DNA from 2 places in the Paenirhizobium cremeum genome. Region 1 is predicted to be linked to the other one. Evidence: predicted binding sites of a transcription regulator. Region 1 holds the regulator's gene; the other holds the start of a gene.
The links. The regulator PhoB, encoded in region 1, activates phosphate uptake and scavenging genes when phosphate is short. The targets are predictions, from matches to a motif close to TGTCATNNANCTGTCAT.

Region 1 (4,929 bases):
GCTCTCCGTTTTCCGTAATCAGCCACACGCCCTCGCCTCGCTCGAAACGCAGCGGAGCGCGCATGTAAGTCTGATAAAGCGGAGAGGCCTCGGCCATAGCGAAAGACTCCTTTCGAAGAGCTTTTGTCTTTTCGGGTGCGGACCGCACCGGAACCCCTGTTCCGCCGGGTCCAAAAAATCAAAAATGCCGCCTTGCGGCGGCGGCTGCACTATCGTCATTTCGCCCCTCCCTGTCAACGAAACACCGCGGAAAAGCGGAATTTTCGCCACTCGGAGTCGAGGGACAGAGCCAAGCGGCGCATGGGCGAACATGATCGCGCCTCGGTAGCAAGTTGGGGAAAACTTCGAAATCGATTCCCGATGATTCCGCCGACTCTTGTCACGGAGTCAGCCTCACACTAGGTTAAGAACCAATAAAGAAATTGCATGCGGCGGAATTAGTCACCGACAGTATCGAGGCAGTTTTGTTTCGGAATTTTCCGAAGCAACGGCGAGGGATTCTGCCAGCACGAATTGCGACCGGCGGAGAAAATGGCATGAACTGGACGGATGAGCGAGTAGAAAAGCTGAAGCGGCTTTGGGCCGAAGGCTTGAGCGCGAGCCAGATTGCCGCGCAACTTGGCGGAGTGAGCCGCAATGCCGTTATCGGCAAAGTTCACCGCCTCAGCCTCCCGGGCCGCGCCAAGGCCGGCGGCAGCGTCGCGACGACGCGGACGGCAAAGCGCACGGCGACGCCGCCCCGCGCCCAGAACTATGCGCCGCGCGTCACCACCCGCACCGTTGCGCGGCCTGCCGGCGCCAACATGCTCAAGGAAGAAATCGAGATCGAAGGCATCGAGGAAATCGATATCGCTCCGGCGAGCAACGTGGTCGTGCCGATTTCCCGGCGTCTGGCGCTGACGGAACTCACGGAACGCACCTGCAAGTGGCCGATCGGCGATCCTATGAAGGACGATTTCCATTTCTGCGGCTGCGAGTCGTCCGATAATTCCCCTTATTGCAACTATCACGCCAAGCTCGCCTACCAGCCGATTGGCGACAGGCGTAGGTCGGCTCGATAAAGTCCGGCGTCTTCGGACAAAACCGGAAATGTAAAAACGGGCCTTTCGGCCCGTTTTTTGTCTGTCACAACGTATCCGCAATGTGATCCTGGAAAAACCCAATCAGGCTTCCATGGAATATCCCGCGCCGCGCACGGTGCGGATCACATCCTGCATATTCGAGAAGTTGAGAGCCTTGCGAAGGCGACCCACATGCACGTCGACCGTGCGTTCGTCGACATAGATGTCGTGGCCCCAGACGCCGTCCAGAAGCTGGGAACGCGAGAAAACGCGCCCGGGGGAAGCCATCAGGAACTCCAGCAGACGGAATTCGGTCGGCCCAAGCCGGACTTCGCGGCTCTTGCGATGAACCCGATGGGTCTCGCGGTCCAGTTCGATATCGCCGCAACGCAAGACACTGGAGAGGACCTCCGGACGTGCGCGGCGCAGCATGGCCTTGACACGCGCCATCAGTTCCGGGGTCGAGAACGGCTTGACGACATAGTCATCCGCCCCGGTCGCCAGACCGCGCACGCGCTCGCTTTCTTCGCCGCGGGCCGTCAGCATGATGATCGGCAGACGTTCCGTCTCCGGCCGCATACGCAACCGGCGGCAAAGCTCGATGCCCGAGACACCGGGCAGCATCCAGTCGAGGATGAGCAGGTCGGGAACCCGCTCCTGCAGCCTCAACTCCGCTTCATCGCCACGCAGGATGGTCTCGACCTCGTAACCTTCAGCCTCGAGATTGTAACGAAGAAGCACGCTCAGTGCTTCTTCGTCCTCAACGACAGCAATCTTGGGCAACATCGACTTCAACTACCTCTCTCAGGACCGACGGCTCACTCGGCGATGGCGCCGACGGTAGCCGTCAGGTCTTCCTTCGGGCGCTCGCCTTCCGGCTGAGCGCCCGTCGCCATGTAGTAGATCGTCTCAGCGATATTGGTGGCATGGTCGCCGATGCGCTCGATGTTCTTGGCGCAAAACAGAAGATGCGTGCAGCTGGTGATGTTGCGCGGATCTTCCATCATGTAGGTCAGAAGCTCGCGGAAGAGCGAGGTATAGATGGCGTCGATCTCCTCGTCGCGATCACGGATCGACTTGGCCTTTTCGGCCGAGCGTGTCGTGTAGACGTCGAGCACTTCCTTGAGCTGCACGAGCGCAAGCTCCGACAGATGCTCGATGCCGCGGGCGAGCTTGCGCGGAACGCCGGTGGCCTGAACGGCCATGACGCGCTTGGCGTTGCTCTTGCCGAGATCGCCGACCCGCTCCAGGTCATTGGCAATCTTGAGCGCGCCGATGATCTCGCGAAGATCAGCTGCAACCGGCTGGCGGCGGGCGATGGTGACGATCGCCTTGTCGCCGATCTCGCGCTCGGCGGCATCCATGATGACGTCGTCGGAGATGACCTTCTGGGCAAGGGCGGCATCGGAATTGACAAGCGCGCGAATGCTGTCGCCCACCATCTGTTCGGCAAGCCCACCCATCTCGGAGATGCGGCGCATCAGGTATTTCAGTTCCTCGTCATAGGCCGAGTAGATATGCGATGAAGACATGTTCTTGGTATCCTTGAAATGGAAGATCGATCACCGGATGCGGCGACATCAGCCGAAGCGGCCCATGATGTAGTCCTGCGTGCGCTGATCGTCCGGATTGGTGAACATCTTGTCGGTATCGTTTTCCTCGACCAGCAGACCGAGGTGGAACATCGCCGTGCGCTGGGAAACGCGGGCCGCCTGCTGCATGGAGTGCGTCACGATGACAATCGTGAAGTTGGTTCTGAGCTCGTGGATCAGTTCCTCGACCTTGGCGGTCGCGATCGGATCGAGTGCCGAGCAAGGCTCGTCCATCAGGATGACTTCCGGGCTGACGGCGACTGCACGGGCAATGCACAGGCGCTGCTGCTGGCCGCCGGAGAGACCGGTGCCAGACTCATGGAGGCGGTCCTTCACCTCGTTCCAGAGGCCGGCCTTCTGAAGGCTGGTCTCGACGATCTGGTCGAGATCGGCCTTCGACTTGGCGAGACCATGGATGCGCGGGCCGTAGGAAATGTTCTCGTAGATCGACTTCGGGAACGGGTTCGGCTTCTGGAAAACCATGCCAACGCGCGCGCGCAGTTCGACCACATCGATGGACGGATCGTAGATGTCCATCTCGTCGAGCGTGATCTTGCCGGTGACCCGGCAACCGTCGATCGTGTCATTCATGCGGTTGAGCGTCCTGAGGAAGGTCGACTTACCGCAGCCCGAAGGGCCGATGAGCGCGGTTACCGTATGCTCGCGAACGTTCAGGTTCACGTCGAAAAGCGCGCGCTTCTCGCCGTAGTAAACCGAGACGTCCTTGCCAATCATCTTGTAGTTCACATCGCTCATTTTCTGATCCAGCGCCTTTTCAACTGCTGATTCCGACATCATGTTCATGTCTCTTCTCCCTCTACCAGCGCCGTTCGAAGCGTCGCCGCAACAGGATTGCGCCCACATTCATTACCAGAAGGAACAGGAGCAGAATAATGATCGCTCCCGATGTACGTTCGACGAAAGCACGCTCCGCCTCGTTCGCCCACTGGTAGATCTGCACCGGAAGGGCGGTCGACGGCTCGAGCGGCGTACCTGGATAGTTGGCGACGAAAGCCACCATGCCGATCAGCAGCAACGGTGCCGTTTCACCGAGAGCATGCGCCAGGCCGATGATCGTGCCGGTCAGGATGCCCGGCATGGCAAGCGGCAGCACATGATGGAAGACCGTCTGCATCTTCGAAGCGCCGAGGCCGAGCGCGGCAGCGCGGATCGACGGCGGCACGGCCTTCAAAGCCGCACGCGTGGCGATGATGATGGTCGGCAAGGTCATCAGCGTCAGCACGAGACCGCCGACAATCGAGGCCGAACGCGGCAGGCCCATGAAGTTGATGAACACCGCAAGACCAAGAAGACCGAATACGATCGAGGGGACGGCAGCAAGGTTGTTGATGTTCACTTCGATCAGGTCGGTGAAGCGGTTCTTCGGGGCGAACTCTTCAAGGTAGATCGAAGCCGCGACACCGATCGGCAGCGAAAGCACGAGGACGATCAGCATCATGTAGGCCGAACCGATGAGTGCCACCCCGACACCCGCCGCTTCCGGACGGCTCGATGCGCCGTTCACGAAAATGCCGGTGTTGAAGTGCCCGGCAAGCGCGCCGCTTTCGGCGAGCTGGTTCATCCATGCGAGCTGCTGGTCGGAAACCTTGCGGTTCTGCTCGGCAACCGACAGATCGATCTGGCCCTTGTAGGCGGAGTCGATGTTGGCGTTGGCAAGCAGGGTCACCGGAACCGTCTTTCCGATCAGCGATTGATCGGCAAGAACCATATCGCGCAATGCCACGCGAACGCTGTCGGACAGCATGTCCTGAACGGCGCGCGCCTTGACGCGATCACTCGTATCGACACCGAGGACTTTGGCGACCGCATCCCTTGCCAGAAGCGGATAATTCGCCATCTGCAACACATTCGGGTTTTCTGCCCGCTTGTTATTCGGATCGATGACCTTTTCCGAAAACTCGATCGGAACGGTAATCATCGTCTGTTCAAAAGCCGTATAGCCCTTGGAAACGACCGAGAACAGCAGGAGGAACAGGAACAGCAGACCGAAGGCGATGGCGGCAACGCCATAGGCACGGAAACGACGTTCTGCGGCATAGCGGCGCTTGATGCCAATATCGCGGCGTCCGGAGGTTCTGGCGGCGCCGGAGACCGCAGTCGAGGCGGGGGTGACGACCTGGCTCATTCGTACTGCTCCCGGTATTTGCGCACGATGTAGAGCGCGTAGATGTTGAGGCAAAGCGTGATGACGAACAGCGTGATGCCGAGGGCGAAAGCCACCAGCGTCTGCGGCGAGGTGAACTCGAGGTCGCCAG
Region 2 (4,929 bases), 1.0 Mb from region 1:
CCCGCCAGTCGTCCGGTGCTGCATAGATCGGGTTGGTGTCGAGGCTCATGGTCGGCTCCGTTGTCATTCACCAAAGCATATGGGGACAGACGGCGGAAAAACAATGGCTCCGGCCGTCTGCCCCTGAAAGCCTCAGCCGTTCTTGGCGAGATGCCGCGCCACATCCATGGCGAAATAGGTGAGAATGCCATCGCAGCCCGCACGCTTGAAACAGAGCAGCGTTTCCAGCATGACCTTGTCGCCGTCCAGCCAGCCGTTCAGCGCCGCGGCCTTGATTTGTGCGTATTCCCCGGAAACCTGATAGGCGAAAACCGGCAGGCCGAAGGCCTCCTTCATCCGCCAGCAGATATCGAGGTAGGGAAGGCCGGGCTTGACCATCAGCATGTCTGCGCCTTCCTCGACATCGAGCGCAGCATCGCGGATCGCTTCGGTCCCGTTGGCCGGATCGATGTAGTAGCTCTTCTTGTCGCCCTTCAGCAGCCCGCCGGTCGAGATGGCCTCGCGATAGGGGCCGTAATAGCCCGAGGAAAATTTCGTCGCGTAGGACATGATGCCGACATTCTGGTGCCCGGCGGCATCCAGCCCGCGGCGAATGGCGCCGATGCGCCCGTCCATCATCTCGGAAGGAGCGATGATGTCGGAGCCGGCGTCTGCCTGCAGCACTGCGGCGCGCACCACCTGTTCGACGGTTTCGTCGTTGGCGATTTCGCTGCCGCGCAGGATGCCGTCATGGCCGTGGCTGGTGAAGGGGTCGAGTGCAACGTCGGTGATGACGCCGATATTGGGAACGGCTTTCTTGATTGCAGCCGTGGTGCGGTTGATCAGGTTGTTCGCCTCAAGGATCTGCGATCCCGTCTCGTTGCGCAGTTCCATCTCGATATTCGGAAAGGTCGCCAGCGCCGGAATGCCGAGATCGGCCGCCTCCTTCGCTGCCTCGACAGCCTTATCCACAGACATTCTGTTGACGCCCGGCATGGAGGCGACGGGCTCGACGATGCCTTCGCCGGGAACGACGAAGATCGGCCAGATGAGGTCGTCGACCGTCAGCCGGTTTTCCTGGACCATGCGTCTTGTCCAGTCGGCCTTGCGATTGCGCCGCATGCGGCGGTGCCCGGTGATCTCGTCGACCAGATGTGTCTTGTCCTGCATGGTATTGCCTCGTCTTCCTCTGCAAGGGGGAACCCTGCTGTAATCCAGCAATTGAAAAACCGCAAAGAGGCGCTTCGTCGCGCCATGACTGGCAACGACACGCCCCTTGCGCATATGCTTCGCGCATGGAGCCTGATTCTCAACATGCACCGAAAGGCAGCGTCGCGGAAATCCTGTTCGTGATCTTTTTGAGATTGATCGCGATCGCATGCCTGTGGTTCGGCCTGCAATACTGGGGGATGCTGGTCGGCTATTCGCTGGGCGGGCAGGGACGCTTCGACCTTCTGTCACTGCCGTGGAAGGTCGCGGGCGCCAGTCTCTCGGTCATCTTCCCCGTTGCGGCCCTCGGGCTTTGGCTGACCGTCTCCTGGGGGCCGGTCATCTGGGCGCTGGCGGCCGGAACGCAGATCCTCATGCACGGCCTCTGGTCCGGGGTTTTCGGCGCCAATCCGATCGTGATTGCCATGCATGCTTTGGTCGCGCTGGTCTATGTCGTGTTCCGCCTGGCGCTGTGGCTCGAAAAGCGCCACAAACAGGAGGAGATAAGGCTTGATTTACCGTAATGTCATCGCTCTTGCCGGTAAACTCTTGTTAAGCCTGCGTTTTAAGTAGAATTTTATGTGCATTGGATATGGTCACTCACAAGGCGGGAGAAAAACAAAGCCGCCAGACAAAACAGTGAGGCAGACCGACATGAACACCAAGCTCAAGCCGCAGCAGAACACCCTGGCACCGCAGGACGAGGCGATCCGTTCGCTCTACATGGAATCGCTCCATCTCGTTGAACGCCTGCACCGCCGCCTTCTCGACGTCATCAAGGACGAGTTCGACCGTCAGGGTCGCAGCGACGTCAACGCCGTTCAGGCACTTCTGCTGTTCAACATCGGCAATTCCGAATTGACCGCCGGCGAACTGCGTTCGCGCGGCTACTATCTCGGCTCCAACGTTTCCTACAACGTCAAGAAACTGGTGGATCTCGGCTTCATCAACCATCAGCGCTCGCGCATCGACCGTCGTTCGGTCCGCATCAGCCTGACGGAAAGCGGCCAGGAAATCGCCGAAACCGTTGCCAAGCTCTACGAGCGGCATATCGGCTCGATCCAGAAGGTCGGCGGTATCGGTTCCGACGAGTTCACCCAGATGAACAAGCTGCTGCAGCGTCTGGACCGCTTCTGGAACGACCAGATCTTGTATCGCCTCTAAGCAACGGGTTTGCTTGCCAGCTCTGGCCGGGATGCATTGGTTTGCTTCCCGGTCCACTCCGCTTTAAGGGCCGGATAGCGTGCGAAGATGGCCTCGAAAAGACCGTCTCGGGCGCGTTTGAGACGTCGCCTGTTGAGGAGGGGGCTGAGCGAGCGCAGCGGGATAATATTCTTCTCGCCGATCCCGTCGATGACCACGAATTCGGGTCGGCCGGAGCGGGTTTCGCTATATAGAAACTGCCGCATATGCATGTCGGAGAGCACCACGTGCATCTCCATGCAATCGTCGAAAAGGCGATTGAGCGCTTTCAGGTGCTTGAAGGCCAATGCACCGTTCTCAAACAGTTTTTCAAGCGTCGGGGCAAGTGCGTCGCCGGTACCGCCGATCTTTTCGGTCACGAGCGCTAGCCCGGCTGTCGTCGACACCAGGCCGCAGGGCACCGCAATCGGCGGCGCGCCCCGCAGGTCTTCGTTCCAGCGACGGCTGAGGATCAGGTATTGGGTGAGTTCCCGCCGAAAGCCGCGATAGACACCGAGCGGGTTTGTCCGCTTCATCAGGCTTTCGCCCTTCAGACGGGCATCTCCGGATGTCCTCGCCGGATCTATGATTTTTAGAACCACATCCTGCATGTCCGGGTGCGTGTAGACACGTTTTAGTGATCCGGCCGTCTCGAACTTGCATTCCGCGATATCGAGCCGGCTGCTAAACCTGCCGTGAAAGTCCTTGCGTGCCATGGCGTTCTTCGATCGTAATATTTTGTAACAAAACATAATATGACAGGAATACGACAGTTCGTGCAATAGCCGGAGCCACGAATTGGCCATATTGGTGTGTGAGCGCCGGACATCAAAGGACGGTCATGTATCCGTCGCGGCGCCTCAGGCCTGTATGCCGAAAACAGGCCCTGGCGTCCGTTTGTTAACCATGCCTTGCTAGAGGATGGTTTTCGTTTGAATTGAAAACGGTAGGGAAGATGTCGAAGAAATCCGGAATTGTCGACTTGTCACGCCGCGCCCTGTTGCGCGGTGCCGCAGCAGCAGGCGCAGCCGCCATCGCCGGTCAGGCCGCAGCACAGACGGCCGTCGATGAGTTGATCACCGCTCCGAGGCGCGGCAACTGGGACGACCAGTTCGATGCTCAGGCTTCCCGCGCAACGGCAGCTGTCGTGTCGAACACGCCGATGCTCAGCGCCAGCAATCTCATTAACTTCCAGCAGGCCATTGCCAACTATCAGGCCATCGTCTCCAACGGCGGCTGGCCGCAGGTCAATCCCGCGGTAAAGCTCAAGATCGGCGTCATCGACCCGTCGGTCCAGCAGCTTCGCCAGCGCCTGATGATCTCCGGCGACCTCGACCGCTCGGCCGGCATGTCGAACGCCTTCGACACCTATGTCGATGACGCGGTGAAGCGTTTTCAGGCACGCCACGGTCTGCCGGAGGACGGCGTTCTCGGCGAATTCACCCTGAAGGCCCTCAACGTTTCCGCCGACACCCGCCTGATGCAGCTGAACGTCAATCTGCAGCGCCTCCAGGACATCACCGCCAAGCCGATTGAGTATCGTTACATCGTCGTCAACATTCCCGCGGCCTATGTAGAAGCCGTCGAGGGCGATCGGGTGGCGCTTCGCAATACCGCGATTGTCGGCCGCGACACCCGCCCGTCGCCTCTGGTCAGCTCCAAGGTGTCCGACATCATCCTCAATCCGTACTGGACTGCGCCGCGCTCGATTGTCGAAAAGGACATCGTGCCGCTGATGCGTAAGGACCCGACCTATCTGGCGCGCAACAACATCCGGTTGATCGATGGCAAGGGCAATGAGGTGTCGCCAGAGAGCATCGACTGGTTCGCGCCCAAGGCGCCGAACCTGATGTTCCGCCAGGACCCAGGCAAGATCAATGCGATGTCCTCGACGAAGATCAACTTCCCGAGCCCCGAAGCCGTCTACATGCACGACACGCCGACGCAGGGCCTGTTCAACAAGCTGATGCGCTTCGAGTCCTCGGGCTGTGTGCGCGTCCAGAACGTGCGCGACCTGATTGTCTGGGTGCTGAAGAACACACCCGGCTGGAACCGCCAGGAGATCGAGCGCGTGATCGCAAGCCGCGTCAACACGCCGATCCCGGTTTCGGATGAAATCGGTGTTCACTGGGTCTACCTGACTGCCTGGTCGGCGAAGGACAACGTCGTCCAGTTCCGTGACGACATCTACGGAAAGGACGGAAACGCCCAGTTGGCCCTGCAGACCAACATCGGCGTCGAACAGGTCTCCGGTTCCGTAGAGGACGATATCCTGCCCCAATAAACGGCGCATGCATCCGCCGCCCCATGCTCGAGCGGGGCGGCGGACGCGCGTTAACGATCGCGCAGCATACCGCTATCGGGTGACGAGTTCTAATCGTTAAAAATTCATTAAAATTTTCAGTTGTGTTAACCATCAGCCGAAAATATCATCTGACTGGCCATTTGTTTGAGTTGGAGGCTGGGACCCACGATGGATATGAGTAGCTCGAGCCGGAAAGTCAGCATTCCAGCAGCAGCCCTTCAGGGCAGCCTGAGGGACTATCGGGCGCCGACAGG

Region 2: ACLBKR_RS05705 (YrbL family protein) is a predicted target of PhoB. The motif match lies at 3,208-3,224, and genes of this name have one in related genera.

Annotation. Positions count from the first base shown of each region.
Region 1 is NZ_CP180217.1:126,081-131,009, reverse strand. It holds gene ACLBKR_RS00660 (aspartate aminotransferase family protein) at 1-97, opposite strand, end outside; gene ACLBKR_RS00655 (GcrA family cell cycle regulator) at 537-1,061, shown strand; gene phoB (phosphate regulon transcriptional regulator PhoB) at 1,164-1,847, opposite strand; gene phoU (phosphate signaling complex protein PhoU) at 1,880-2,593, opposite strand; gene pstB (phosphate ABC transporter ATP-binding protein PstB) at 2,642-3,457, opposite strand; gene pstA (phosphate ABC transporter permease PstA) at 3,471-4,799, opposite strand; gene pstC (phosphate ABC transporter permease subunit PstC) at 4,796-4,929, opposite strand, start outside.
Region 2 is NZ_CP180217.1:1,151,704-1,156,632, forward strand. It holds gene ACLBKR_RS05685 (RDD family protein) at 1-49, opposite strand, end outside; gene hemB (porphobilinogen synthase) at 133-1,149, opposite strand; gene ACLBKR_RS05695 (DUF6163 family protein) at 1,275-1,712, shown strand; gene ldtR (transcriptional regulator LdtR) at 1,843-2,352, shown strand; gene ACLBKR_RS05705 (YrbL family protein) at 2,349-3,152, opposite strand; gene ACLBKR_RS05710 (L,D-transpeptidase family protein) at 3,326-4,654, shown strand; gene ACLBKR_RS05715 (aminotransferase class I/II-fold pyridoxal phosphate-dependent enzyme) at 4,844-4,929, shown strand, end outside.